DNA from 2 places in the Mesorhizobium sp. Arg314 genome. Region 2 is predicted to be linked to the other one. Evidence: riboswitches for the same ligand, from Rfam matches in the RefSeq annotation. Region 2 holds a riboswitch; the other holds the start of a gene.
The links. A riboswitch is a leader RNA that binds a small molecule or an ion and turns the genes downstream of it on or off. The one in region 2 is predicted to bind thiamine pyrophosphate.

Region 1: it holds a riboswitch for thiamine pyrophosphate, as region 2 does, so the genes downstream of both, thiB (thiamine ABC transporter substrate binding subunit) here and thiC (phosphomethylpyrimidine synthase ThiC) in region 2, are expected to answer to the same signal.

What each region holds. Positions count from the first base shown of each region.
Region 1 covers NZ_JBSKBP010000016.1:28,105-35,307, reverse strand. Annotated here, with positions in the region: gene ACWGS9_RS18635 (ABC-F family ATP-binding cassette domain-containing protein) at 1-1,259, opposite strand, end outside; gene ACWGS9_RS18630 (thiamine diphosphokinase) at 1,278-1,922, opposite strand; TPP riboswitch at 2,161-2,264, shown strand; gene thiB (thiamine ABC transporter substrate binding subunit) at 2,308-3,318, shown strand; gene thiP (thiamine/thiamine pyrophosphate ABC transporter permease) at 3,564-5,186, shown strand; gene thiQ (thiamine ABC transporter ATP-binding protein) at 5,183-5,971, shown strand; gene ACWGS9_RS18610 (M48 family metalloprotease) at 6,126-7,203, shown strand, end outside.
Region 2 covers NZ_JBSKBP010000090.1:1,724-8,926, forward strand. Annotated here, with positions in the region: partial or broken gene ACWGS9_RS33250 (IS5/IS1182 family transposase) at 1-197, shown strand, start outside; gene ACWGS9_RS33255 (Tn3 family transposase) at 395-751, shown strand; gene ACWGS9_RS33260 (hydroxymethylpyrimidine/phosphomethylpyrimidine kinase) at 666-1,475, opposite strand; gene ACWGS9_RS33265 (thiamine phosphate synthase) at 1,466-2,071, opposite strand; gene ACWGS9_RS33270 (thiazole synthase) at 2,068-2,841, opposite strand; gene thiS (sulfur carrier protein ThiS) at 2,847-3,044, opposite strand; gene ACWGS9_RS33280 (FAD-dependent oxidoreductase) at 3,028-4,011, opposite strand; gene thiC (phosphomethylpyrimidine synthase ThiC) at 4,008-5,825, opposite strand; TPP riboswitch at 5,938-6,050, opposite strand; gene ACWGS9_RS33290 (NAD-dependent succinate-semialdehyde dehydrogenase) at 6,329-7,203, shown strand, end outside.

The DNA of each region.
Region 1 (7,203 bases), on a different contig from region 2:
GCCAGAACGCGGGCGAGCAGCAGCCGCGCCCGCTCGCCGCCGGAAAGTTCGCGCACCGGCGTGCGTGCCTGCTCCGGCTTGAACAGGAAATCCTTCATGTAGGAGACGACGTGGCGCTGCTCGCCATTGATGACGAGGTTCTCGCCGCGACCGTCGGTCAGGTAATGCGCCAGGGTCTCCTGCGGGTCGACGGCCTCGCGCTTCTGGTCGAGCGTTGCGATCTCCAGATTGACGCCGAGCCGCACGCCGCCGGCATCCGGCGCCAGCTCGCCGGTCAGCATCTTCAGAAGCGTCGTCTTGCCGGCGCCGTTCGGTCCGACCAGACCGACGCGGTCGCCGCGCTGGATACGGGTCGAGAAGCCCTTGACCACGGTGAGGTCGCCGAAGCTCTTTTCGATGCCCTTGGCCTCGATCACCAGCTTGCCGGATTCGGCGGCGTCGCTCGCCAGCATAGTGGCGGTGCCTTCGGCGCCGCGATGGCTGCGGAAGCGCTGGCGCATCGTCTGCAGTTCGCCGAGGCGGCGCATGTTGCGCTTGCGCCTGGCCGTCACGCCATAGCGCAGCCAGTGCTCCTCGCGCACGATCTGGCGTCCGAGCTTGTGCTGGTCGCGCTCTTCCTCCTCCAGCACCTGGTCGCGCCATTCCTCGAAATGGGCAAAGCCCTTGTCCAGCCGGCGGGTCTGGCCGCGATCGAGCCAGACCGTGGCGCGCGAAACGCGCTCGAGAAAGCGGCGGTCGTGCGAGATCAGGATCACCGCCGACGAGGTGCGGGCAAGTTCTTCTTCCAGCCATTCGATGACCGACAGGTCGAGATGGTTGGTCGGCTCGTCAAGCAGGAGGATATCGGGCTCCGGCGCCATGACGCGGGCGAGGGCGGCGCGACGCGCCTCGCCGCCGGAAAGGTCGTTCGGCCGCTCCTCGCCGGTAAGGCCGAGATGTTCCGTCAGATAAGTGGCGCGATGCGGATCGTCGGCCGGGCCGAGGCCCGCCTCGACATAGGCGCGCACGCTGGCAAAACCATCCATATCCGGCATCTGCGGCAGATAGCGGACCGTTGCCGAAGGCTGGCGGAACACCTCGCCGTCCTGCGGCTCGATCATCCCGGCGGCGATCTTGAGAAGCGTCGACTTGCCCGAGCCGTTGCGGCCGACCAGCGCGATCTTCTCGCCGGCGGATGCGCTGAGTGCCGCGCCGTCGAGCAGCGGGGCGCCGCCGAAGGTCAGTTTAATGCCGTCGAGATTGAGGAGTGGCGGCGCCATGTCAACTTTCTGGAAATGTCAGCTTTCAGGAAGGGGATAGGGGTGGGCCAGAAGCAACGCCCGGCCGCGCTCAAGCGCGACGCCAAGCCGCCCTTTGACCTCGTTTGATATAGTGAGCGAGGAGCCGAACGCCACCTCGACGCGGTCCAGCGGCCATTTGGCGCCGGTGACCGTCAGGCCCGAAAGCTCGGAGAAACCGAGCACCGAAAACAAGGTGCCGTCATCATAATCGAAGCTGGCCTTGCCAGGCAGGATGGGAACGCCCTCTTGCGCGCCGCTGGTCAGCAGCACTCGCGTGCCGGCAGCAGCCAAGCGCACGGCCAGCGCCAGATGCAGGAACGCATGGTCGGCGCGCTTGCCGCCGAAGGCGCCGGCAAGCACGAGACTGGTGGCGCCGCGCTGAAGCGCCTCCGCTATGGCGAGCTCGCCATCGGTCATGTCCTTCTCGGCCGGAAAGACCTTGCGCGGCACGTCGGCCAGATCTCTCGGCAGGTTCGCCGGTACCGAGTCGAAATCGCCGACCCAGAGCTCCGGCACCAGGCCAAGCAAGCGGGCATGGCCGATGCCGGCATCCGCGGCGATGACGCGCGAACCCTCGATCTGGCGTTCGAGCCGGGGCGTGCGGATGAGTTCGCCGCCAAGCAGGATGGTGAATGTGCCCATGGCCGTGGCCCTTACCAGCCCGGCGTGCGAAACGGAAGCCGGGCAGCGCCGCACGTCGCGTCCAAGGTCCCGCCCGAACGTTGGAGCGGCTCAGCGATTGATAGAATTGCAGAGCCGCTCCAAGGCTTTATCCTTGCGCAATTCCGGACGGAAAACCGCTGCGCACTTTTCCTGGAATTGCTTTAGCTGCCCGGCAAACTTCCGCTTGCGCGCCGCTTCGGCCGGGCCTATCTGTCGAAACGCTCTAACGGGGTGCCGGACGTGATCCGGCTGAGAGGCGAAAGCCAACCCGCTGAACCTGATCCGGTTTGTACCGGCGGAGGGATTAGACGTTTCGGACCATCCGACGCCTCAATTCCTTGTCACTCGAACGAAGGAGGCGCCGATGCGCGCGATATTGTCCAAGCTTATTCTCGCAACCGGTCTTGTTTCGCTTCTGGCAGGCGTTGCGCCTGCCACCGCAAAGGACAAGCTCACCATCTACACCTATGAAAGCTTCACGGCCGACTGGGGGCCTGGACCGGCCGTCAAGAAGGAATTTGAGGCCGAGTGCGGCTGCGATCTCGAATTCGTCTCGGTCGCCGACGGCGTAGCCTTGCTCAACCGCGTCAAGCTGGAGGGTGCCAGCACCAAGGCCGACATCGTGCTCGGCCTCGACACCAATCTCACCGCAGATGCCAAGGCGAGCGGCCTGTTCGCGCCGCATGGCGAAGTCTCCGGCATCAATGTGCCCGGCGGCTGGAAAGACGACACTTTCGTGCCCTTCGACTATGGCTATTTCGCCGTCGTCTACGATACCGAGAAGCTGAAAACCCCGCCCAAGAGCCTGAAGGACCTGGTCGAGGGCGCCGGCACGGACAAGATCGTGATCCAGGATCCGCGCACCTCGACGCCGGGCCTCGGCCTGCTTCTGTGGGTGAAGTCGGTCTATGGCGACAAAACGCCGGAGGCCTGGGCAAAGCTCAAGCCGAAGGTGCTGACGGTGACGCCGGGCTGGAGCGAGGCCTATGGCCTGTTCACCAAGGGCGAGGCACCGATGGTGCTGTCCTATACCACCTCGCCGGCCTACCACATGGTGGCCGAGAACACCGAGCGCTACCAGGCCGCTTCTTTCGAGGAAGGCGAATACCTGCAGATCGAAGTGGCGGGCATCACCACGACGGGCGCTACGAACCCGCTGGCGCAAAAGTTCATCGCCTTCATGACAGGGCCGAAATTCCAGGATGTCATTCCGGAAACCAACTGGATGTTCCCGGCCGGCAAGACCGACAAGCCGCTCAACCCGGCCTTCGACAAACTGGTGAAGCCGACCAAGACCTTGCTGTTCAGCCCGCAAGAGGTCGCGGCCAACCGCAAGGCGTGGGTGGATGAGTGGCTGGCGGTGATGAGCAAGTAGGCTTCAGGATGGCGCTTGAACACCCCCCTCTGGCCTGCCGGCCATCTCCCCCGCAAGGGGGGAGATCAAGCGCTCGGCCACTTTCGCCAATCGCCAACGTTGCAAGAGTGGCACGGCGATCGAAGCTGCCAATCTCCCCCCTTGCGGGGGAGATGTCCGGCAGGACAGAGGGGGGTGGGCGGGAACTCGACGCAGATAATGCTTCCACCTTACCCAAGCCATTCAGTGTGTTTGGCTAGGCGGGAATGGCAACGCCCCATCCCAGCGATCCCCGCACAACCGCCGGCGTCATTGCGCTCGCGGCCGTCGCGGTCTTGATCGGCGGCGCTTTCGCCGGTCTCGCCCTCGAAGGCGCGCATGATCTCTCCGGTGCTGTCGCCGCCTTCGACGGCTACCTCTTCCGCGTCGCCCGCTTCACGCTTTGGCAGGCGCTGCTGTCGACGCTGCTGTCGGTCGCGCCGGCGCTGCTGGTGGCGCGCGCGCTTTCGAGGCATCCGGCCTTTGCCGGCCGCCGCCTGATCCTGCAACTGTTCACCGTGCCGCTGGCACTGCCGGCGATCGTCGCCGCGCTCGGTATCCTGGCGCTCTATGGCGGGGCGGGGTACTTTGCCGGCGTCTTCGCCGGGCTTGGCGGCGGGGAGTGGCCGGGGATATACGGCCTCTCCGGCATCCTTGTCGCCCATGTCTTCTTCAACCTGCCCTTGGCGACGCGCCTGTTCCTTGAGGCGCTGGGCACCATTCCCGCCGACCATTGGCGGCTGGCGAGCCAGCTTGGCATGGGCGCCCGGCCAGCCTTCCGGCTGATCGAATGGCCGGTGCTGCGCGCGGCTCTGCCGGGGATTGCGGGGCTGGTCTTCATGCTCTGCATCACGTCCTTCACCATCGTGCTGACGCTGGGCGGCGGTCCGGCGGCGACGACGCTGGAGGTCGCCATCTACCAGGCGCTGCGCTTCGACTTCGATCCCGCGCGCGCCGTCGTGCTGACGCTGCTGCAGATCGCGCTGACCTTCATCGTGGTCATCGTGCTCACGCGGCTTGGCGCCAACACGGTCGGCGATGCCAACCTGCCGGTGGCGCCGCGCCGCTACCTTTCGACGGGCAGGGTGGAAAGCATGCTGAACGCCGGCCTTATCGCACTTGCCCTGCTGTTCGTTGCCGGACCGATGGTAGCGACCGTGCTTTCAGGCCTGGAGGCCGATCTCGGCCGGCTGGGGGGTGAAGCGGCGGTGCGCCGCGCCACGCTCACCAGCGCGGGCCTCGCCTTCCTGGCGGCGCTGCTCAGCGTGACGTTGTCGCTGGCGCTGATCACGGCGCGGCGCGCGCTGGCCCTGCGGCGCAGGCCAGGCGGCGCCATGGGCCTGCTCGAACATGCCACCGACACCGGCGCCGGCTTCGTGCTGGTCGTGCCGCCGATCGTGCTCGGCGCCGGCTGGTTCCTGGCGCTGCGCGGGGTCACCGATGTCTTTGCCATCGCGCCGATCATGGTCGTCGCCGTCAACGCAGTGATGGCGATGCCCTTCGCCATCCGGGCCATTCGCCCCGCCTATGACGCGGCCAGCGAACGTCACGAGCGGCTTTGCCTGGCGCTCGGCATATCCGGCTGGACCCGGCTGCGCCTGGTCGACTGGCCGTCGCTCAGGCGGCCTTTGGCCACTGGCTTTGCCTTCGCCATGGCGCTGTCGCTTGGCGATCTCGGCGTGATCGCGCTGTTCGGCAGCGATTCCGTGCAGACCTTGCCCTATCTTCTGCTGGCGCGCATGGGCAGCTACCGGACGGCCGACGCCGCGGGACTTGCCTTGCTGCTCGGCCTCGTCTGCCTGATGCTGGTGGTCGTCGCCGACTGGTTGGGGCGGGAAGGAAGCTCATGACGACGACCATCAACGGCACCGCCGCGCAAAACGGCCTCGCTGTTGCGTTGGACGGCGTCTCGTTCAGCTATGGCGAGGCGTCCTTCCGCTTCGACGCCGAATTCGCCGCCGGCAGGATCACCGCCATCATGGGACCGAGCGGCTCCGGCAAGTCGACGCTGCTCAATCTGATAGCTGGCTTCGAAACGCCTGGTACAGGCAAGGTGCTGATCGGCGGCATCGATCTCGGCGACGCGCCGCCTTCGGCGCGGCCGGTGTCGATGGTGTTCCAGGAAAACAACCTGTTTGCGCATCTTTCGGTCGAAGCCAATGTCGGGCTCGGCCGCTCGGCGTCGCTGAAGCTCGGTGACGCCGATCGGGCGGCGGTCGTCGAGGCGTTGGCGCGGGTTGGCCTGGCGGGCAAGGAAAAGCGGCTGCCGCGCGAGCTTTCCGGCGGCGAGCGGCAGCGCGTGGCGCTGGCGAGAGTGCTGCTGCGCGACCGGCCGGTATTGCTGCTCGACGAACCTTTCGCGTCGCTCGGCCCGGCGCTGCGCGACGACATGCTCGACCTTGTCGCCGGCATCCACGCCGAGCGCAAAATGACGGTGCTCTTCGTCACGCATCAGCCCGAAGATGCGCGTCGCATCGGCCAGGACGTCGCATTCCTCGATGAAGGCACAATCGCGGCGACCGGCCCGGCCGATGATTTCTTCGATCGATCTGGACCGGACGCCTTCCGGCGCTATATCGGCGATCGAGGCGGCACCGTTGCCGGATCACAACATATTGCCCGGAAGCGGACATAATTTACGGCCAAACCGGCAACGAGCGATCCGGCGTTTGCTTGCCTTGTCCGGGGGAGTGTGGCTAGGTCCGGCCATGCTGGTTCCGGGGGGGACGTGATTTGCCGAAAGATTTCGAAAGGAAGCCGATCTGTCGACCGGCGCTGAGAAGGTGTGGATGAGGCCGCTGGCACGATTTTTCGCGCTGGCGAGCGTTGCCGTGCTGGCGAGCTGCCAGATGTTCACGCCGCCGGATGTGCAGGAGAGCGGCTTCCAGCCTTCCGACAAGCCGATCACCGTCGACAATGTCGTCGCCAACGCCAAGCTCGCCGAAATGGCGAAGGCGCAGCATCCGCGCATCCTGGCCACCTATGGCGGCGAGTATTCCGACCCCAAGCTCGAGCGCATGGTGGCCAAGGTCGTCGGCAACCTGACGGTGGTGTCGGCCAATCCGACCCAGACCTATCGCATCACCATCCTCAATTCGCCCAACGTCAACGCCTTCGCGCTGCCGGGCGGTTATCTCTACGTGACGCGAGGCCTGCTGGCGCTGGCTAACGATTCCTCCGAGCTTGCCGCCGTCATCGCGCATGAGATGGGCCACGTCACCGCCAATCATGGGCTGCAGCGGCAGCAGCTCGAGGCCGAGGAAGGCCTGGCGACCAAGGTGGTTTCCGACGTGCTCGGCGACAGTCCAACCGCCAAGGCGGCACTCATCCGTGGCAAGCTGAGGCTCGCGCAATTCTCGCGCAACCAGGAACTGCAGGCCGACGCCATCGGCATCAAGTCGATCGGCGAGGCGGGCTATGATCCCTATGCCGCCGGCCGCTTCCTGCAGTCGATGTCGGCCTATACCGATTTCCGCTCGGTCAGCGGCGCCACCGACGCCAGCCTCGACTTCCTGGCGACGCACCCGAACACGCCGCAGCGCATCGAGCTGGCGCAGCGCCTCGCGCGCAATTTCGGCCCGCCCGGCTTCGGCACGCGCGACCGCGACCCCTTCCTAGCCGGCATTGACGGCCTGCTTTACGGCGACACGCCGGAAGAAGGCTATGTGCGCGGCCAGACCTTCATGCACCCCAATCTAGGTGTCTCCTTCACGGTGCCGAACGGTTTCGTCATCGACAATACGGCTGCCGCCGTCACCGCGACCGGGCCGGGCGACATCGCCATCCGTTTCGACGGCGTGGCTATCAACAAGTCCGTGTCGCTCACGGATTACATCCGCAGCGGCTGGGTGGCCGGTCTCGAAGACG
Region 2 (7,203 bases):
CCACGCGGCATAGCGGCTATGCTGTCAGTCAGCGTATTCGCAAGCGCCTTGAAGAGGCGTGCGGATGGATCAAGACGGTCGCCGGTCAGCGCCAAACCAAGTTCCGCGGCCGGGGCCGCGTCGGATGGGGCGTCACCTTCGCTGCCTCCGCCTGCACCCTGGTGCGGTTGCCGAAGCTGCTGGCGATGCCGACATGATCGCACCTGCCGGCTGTCAACTGATCGGCCGCTGGCGGATCATCGAAGCTGCCTGTAGGATCGCGGCTATCTCGACCTCGGCGGACCCGCCACGATCACCATGGGGCCGACAATCACGGTGAGATGGCCTTTGGCGCCCTGCAAGTCGGCCTCGATCTCGGTTACGGGCCCTCTTCACATGGGCCAGGCTTCATGAGATGGACGAAGTCACCGGCGACGGCTCCGCAGAATTGCTCGACGACGGCTCGATCGACATCACCTTCGCCTATCACAACGGCGACGAGGCTAGCCTACCGGTAGCAGAACAGCCTAGCGGCCGCGCTACGCGAAATGGCCGCATCGATCGCACTCTGTTCACCTTGCGCTGGTTCGAGGATCCCGAACTCCGCCGCCTCGTCACCGCCGAACTCAACAAGGAGAAGCTAAAAATTCGCTCTCACGGACGGCCGGCGGGTAAACCCACGCCGATTATTGCTCATCCGGAAGAGGAAAACTGTCGAGCAAGCCGATGGGATTGCCGCGTCGACGTCGTTTCGGTCCAGCGAGGGCGTTGAAAACAAAGTGCTTGGCAGCGCGCACGCTTTCTTCCAGCGACCCCCCGAGCGCAAGAGACGCGGCAATGGCGCTGGAGAGCATACAGCCCGTCCCCCGCATCTCGCCAGGCAGGCGCGGCGCCATCAAGCGAAGCGGAAGTCGGTCCGGCTGCAACAGCAGGTCGACTGCCTCCCTGCCGCGCGCATGACCGCCCTTGACGAGGACGGCGGTCGAGACGGATCTCGACAGCTCCTCACCCTGGCGGCAAGCGCATGCCTGGTCGACTGCGATCGCCGATCCGGTCAGCACGGCCAATTCGGGCAAGTTCGGCGTGACAATCCGGCAAAGCGGCATGAGATGACCACGCAGCGCGGCGACAGGATCTTCCATGATCAGCGCCCCGCCGGACGAGGAGGCGAGAACCGGGTCGAGCACCACCGGAATGTCGGGGTGATCCCGCATGACCATCGCGGCTTTTGCGATCGCGCCGTTGGTGCCAAGCATTCCGATCTTGATGGCCTTCACACTGTTGGCGGCGAGGGCGGCCAGCATCTGCGCCACGACAAGATCCGGCGGCATCTGCTCGACATGCTCGACAACCGCGTGCGTCTGCACAGTAACGGCCGTCACGGCAAGGCAACTGCGCAGTCCAAATGCGGAAACGGTCTCGATGTCGCGGGCTATTCCCGCGCCGCCACTCGAATCCGAGCCGGCGACGATGAGCACGTGCGGCGTCATCTCCATTGGGCTGTCGCCGCCAGCCATTCCAGTGCGCGCGCCTCGGGATGCGCGCTGCGGGTGATATCGGTCACGACCGCGGCGCATTGCGCGCCCTGCGCGAAGACACCGGCAATGCGCTCGACCGTAAGCCCGCCGATGGCGACCAGTGGAAGGTCTCCGACGCGCCGCTTCCAGACGGCGATGCGGTCCAGTCCTTGCGGGGCCCATTTCATGGCCTTGAGGATGGTCGGGTAAATCGGGCCAAGGGCGACATAGTCCGGCTCGGCCTGAAGCGCGATTTCCAGTTCGGCGTCGTCGTGGGTGCTGAGGCCGAGTTTCATGCCGGCCTTGCGGATCGCCTTCACATCGGCTTCGGCAAGATCTTCCTGGCCGAGATGGACGAAATCGCAATCCTCCTCGATCGCGAGGCGCCAGTAATCGTTTATGATGAGCTGGCAACCATGGCGGCTGCACACCGCCTTCGAGGCACGGACCTCTCGGCGCAGTGAAGCTTCGTCCTGATCCTTGATGCGCAGTTGCACCAGCTTGACGCCAAGCGGCACCAGTCGTTCGATCCACTCGACGGAATCGACGATGAGGTAGAATGGATCGAGTTTCATGAGAATGCAGCCATGCCGATGACGGGGGTGGAGGGAACGGCCATGTCGCGTGGCTCCAGCAGGCCAGCGCAATAGGCCTCGCGGCCCGCCTCCACCGCCTTGCCGAAGGCCGCGGCCATGGCGACGGGATCGGCTGCCTTGGCTATCGCCGTGTTGAGAAGCACAGCGTCGTAACCGAGCTCCATCACGGTCGCAGCATGCGACGGGCGGCCGATGCCGGCGTCGACAATCAGCGGTATGCCGGGGAAATGGCAATGCAGGCTTCGCAGCGCATCGGGATTTTGCGGCCCGCGCGCGGAGCCGATCGGCGCGCACCAGGGCATCAGCAGCTTGCAGCCGGCATCAAGCAGGCGCTCGGCAACGATAAGGTCGTCGGTCGTGTAGGGGAAGATCTCGAAGCCTTCCGCCGCAAGGATCCTCGCGGCTTCGACCAGCCCGAATACGTCTGGCTGCAGCGTATCTTGGTTGCCGATCACCTCGAGCTTGATCCACTTCGTGCCAAAGACCTCGCGCGCCATCCGTGCCGTGGTGACCGCTTCGTTCACCGAATGGCATCCGCCGGTATTGGGCAGGATGCGAACGCCCAGAGACTGGACCAGCGACCAGAACTGGCCGCCGGTTTTGCCGCCGGAGCCTTCGCGGCGGAGCGACACGGTGACGATCTCGGTGCCCGACGCCTTCACCGCCTCGGCCATGATGGCAGGCGAGGGATAGAGTGCTGTGCCGAGCAGAAGGCGGGATGAGAGTTCTTGTCCGTAGAGCTCGAGCATTGCAATCACCCTCCCTGCATCGGTGAGAGGATTTCGATGCGGTCGCCATCGCTGAGCCGGAAGTGGTAGCGTTCCTGGGCTGGCACGACCTCGCCGTTCAGCGCGGTGGCAAGCCAGCCACCTTCAAAATCAAGTTCGGTGAGAAGCGTGGCAAGCGTCTCGGCCGCAACGTCGTGGTTCTGACCGTTAACGATGAGCTTCAAGGGCGAACTCCTTCGCTGCAGGATTTCCCAGGATGATGTCGGCTGCCTGTCGCGCCATGGCCGGCGCGAGCAGGAAGCCGTGGCGGTAGAGGCCGTTGATGCGAACGTATCCCTGGTGACGCTCGACCCGGGGCAGGTTGTCGGCGAAGGCGGGACGTACGCCGACGCCGGCTTCGACCAGCTCGGCTTCGCCGAAGGCCGGATGCAGCGCATAGGCGGCGCTTAGCAACTCCATGGTCGAACGCGCGGTGATCGGACCTTCGGCATCGCACTCGATCATCGTAGCGCCAACCATGAACAGGTTCTCCCCGCGCGGCACGACATATACCGGGATGCGCGGATGAAGCAGGCGCACGGGCCGGACAAGCGAGATGTCGCCGGTTCGCAACATGAGCATCTCGCCGCGCACGCCGCGCAGTTCCGGTCGTTTGTCGCCGACGCCGGTGCAATCCACCTCGATATCCGAGATTGCGGATACGATGCTGCGGCCGAACTCGAGCGGCACCCCCATGCCGAGCAAGTTGTCTCGAAGTCCAAGCAGAGCCTTGCGCGGGTCGAGATGCGCTTCCCCCTCGAAGATCAGCCCGCGTCCGAACCTACTGGCGAGAGCGGGTTCAAGTGCCGCGATCTCATCGGCGCCGAGCTGCCTGAAGCCGGATGTGCGACGGACGAACCGGTCCAGTTCGCCAACGTCGCGGGCAGGCGCCAGCACCAATGTGCCATTGCGCGAGACATGGTGGGGCAAGGCCGCGTCCCACCAGTCGGCCGCCCCGCGCCCGAGGGTCAGCACCTCCTCTTCGGCGCTCTCGCGCTCACACCAGGGCGCGAGCATCCCGCCGGCCTGCCAAGAGGCATTGCCGGCAATCTCGGAGCGCTTCTCGACTACGGTCACATCGGCGCCGCGTGTCGCCAGCTCGTGGGCGAGCGTCAGCCCGGCAACGCCTGCGCCGCGAATGAGCACCTTCATGTGCTTGTGCTCCCCGCGACGCTGTCGACGGGCATGTAGAGGTCGCCGCCTTCACGGTACTTCGCCGCCATCGCCGCGAGCCCTTCCTTCTGGGCTTCGACACGGATGTCGTGCGAAATCCGCATGGAGCAGAATTTGGGGCCGCACATGGAACAGAAATGCGCCACCTTGTGCGCCTCCTTCGGCAGGGTTTCGTCGTGGAAGGCGCGCGCCGTCTCCGGATCGAGCGAGAGGTTGAACTGGTCTTCCCACCTGAATTCGAAGCGCGCCCGCGACAGCGCGTCGTCCCTGATCTTGGCGGCCGGGTGGCCCTTGGCCAGATCGGCGGCGTGAGCGGCGATCTTGTAGGTAATGACGCCGGTCTTGACGTCGTCGCGGTCCGGCAGCCCGAGATGCTCCTTCGGCGTGACGTAGCAGAGCATTGCCGTTCCGAACCAGCCGATCATCGCCGCGCCGATGCCTGATGTGATGTGGTCGTAGCCCGGCGCGATGTCGGTGGTGAGCGGCCCCAGCGTGTAGAACGGTGCCTCGCCACAGACCGCAAGCTGCTTGTCCATATTTTCCTTGATCTTGTGCATCGGCACATGGCCGGGGCCCTCGATCATCACCTGGCAGTCCTTGGCCCAGGCGATCTTGGTGAGTTCCCCCAAGGTTTCGAGCTCGGCGAACTGGGCAGCGTCGTTGGCATCGGCGATCGAGCCGGGGCGAAGGCCGTCGCCGAGCGAGAACGTCACGTCATAGGCTCTGGCCATGTCGCAGATCTCCTCGAAATGCTCGTAGAGGAAGCTCTCCTTGTGGTGATGCAGGCACCACTTGGCCATGATCGAGCCGCCGCGCGAGACGATGCCGGTGACGCGGTCGACGGTGAGCGGGATGTAGGGCAGGCGCACGCCGGCATGGATCGTGAAATAGTCCACGCCCTGCTCGGCCTGTTCGATCAGCGTATCGCGATAGACCTCCCAGGTCAGATCCTCGGCGATGCCGCCGACCTTCTCCAGCGCCTGATAGATCGGCACCGTGCCGATCGGCACCGGCGCGTTGCGCACGATCCAGTCGCGGATGTTGTGGATGTTGCGCCCGGTGGATAGGTCCATCACGGTATCGGCGCCCCAGCGGATCGCCCACACCATCTTCTCGACCTCTTCGGCCATCGACGAGGTGACGGCGGAGTTGCCGATATTGGCGTTGATCTTGACCAGGAAATTGCGGCCGATGATCATCGGCTCGCTCTCGGGATGGTTGATGTTGGAGGGAATGACGGCCCGGCCGCGCGCCACCTCGTCGCGCACGAATTCCGGGGTGACGAAATCCGGGATCGCGGCGCCGAAGCTCTCACCGTCCCGGAGAAGAGCTGAACGCAACTGCTCGCGGCCGAGGTTTTCGCGGATGGCGACGAACTCCATTTCCTGCGTGATGATGCCGGCGCGCGCATAGGCGAGCTGGGTGACGGCGCGGCCTCCGGTGGCACGCAATGGCCGGTTGCGCAGCGGGAATTCTGGCGTCAGGCGCTCGGCGGAGACGAAGCCATTGTCTTCGGGCCTGACAATGCGGCCCTCGTAGCGTTCGACGTCGCCGCGTGCCTCGATCCATGTCTCGCGCAACCTCGGCAAGCCACGCTCAATCGCGGTTTCCACCGCGGCGTCAGTATAGGGACCTGACGAATCGTAGACCGTGACAGGCGGCTCGCCGGCGCTCGGGTGGACCGAGATCTCGCGCATCGGCACCCGCAGTTGCGGGTGAAGCTGGCCAGGCTTGTGGACTTTCTTCGAAGAGGGCAATTCGCCGACGGTGACGGTCGGGGTTGGGGCATTCATGAGTGAGCCTCCTTGCTCGAGTGCAACGGAGACCCAGTTCACGCGATGAGAAGGAAGTGACGCTTCGCGCAGGATGCGGGGATTCCCCGAATGCCGAAGCCGGATTGCCGACCCGCGAAACCTCGCACCGTCCCTACGCCAGTATGAACTGGATCAGGTTCAACGGGTCACTGCGCGCTATCAGCAGTATCTCAGCCCCTTGCCGGGACTCCCCTGGTGAGGTTCCTAGGTTGGACGAATTAGGGGAAGGCTGTCAACTCTTGAGGCGGCAGGTGAGTCCTGTTTCGACAATCGGCTGCCGGCCAGGGATCTATTGTCGCCCAGGTTCGACAAAATTGGTGACGCTGGGATAAATGCCGAGTGTCACGCTGCAGCTACGCTGCTTTTCGCGATGTTCCTAAAACAAGACGTCGCCTTACCCAAGGAGCTTTTCTGTGCCGGGCATAAACAATTCGCTGCTTCGCCATCTCAAACAACCGGACCTATTCGCCGCACTCGATCGCCTGGCATCCTGCGGCGACCAAGGGGGTCCAAGCCTGTTCCAGGTGTTCAATCCCTCGACCGGCGAATTGCTCGCTGAGCTTCCCGATATGGACGTCGAGCAAACCAAAGCTGCGATCGACAGGGCCCATGTTGCGCAAGCCAAATGGGCAGCTCTGACGGCCCGGGATCGTAGCGACACATTGTGGCGCTGGCACCAGCTGATCCTTGATCACACCGATGACCTGGCTGCAATCCTGACCGCCGAAATGGGTAAGCCGCTGCCCGAGGCAATATCGGAAGTCTCACATGCCGCCGCTTACTTGCAATGGTACGCGGAAGAAGCCAATCGCATCTACGGCGAGACGATTTCCGCTCCTTCGACGGATCGGCGCATGCTGGTCATCAAGCAGCCTATCGGCGTCGTTGGCACTATCACGCCCTGGAACTTTCCTGCTTCGATGGTGGCCCGCAAGATTTCACCGGCGCTCGCAGCCGGCTGCGCGATCGTCTTGAAACCGGCTGAGCAAACTCCCCTCGTCGCCGGCGCGATGTGCGCGCTGGCGGCGCAGGCAGGTTTTCCAGATGGCGTCGTGAATTTGATCTATGCCTCGGAAGGTGCAGTGGTCGGGCGTGAGCTCTGCGCCAATCCAAAAGTGCGCAAGATCAGTTTCACGGGCTCGACCGAAGTCGGGCGGCTGCTGATGCGCCAGTGCTCGGATCAGGTCAAGAAAGTCAGCCTCGAACTCGGCGGGAACGCGCCGTTCATCGTCTTCGACGATGCCGATGTCGATGCTGCCGTCGACGGTGCGATCCAGGCAAAGTTTCGAAATGCCGGGCAGACCTGCGTTTCCGCCAACCGGCTCTATGTGCAATCCGGCGTGCACGACGAATTCGC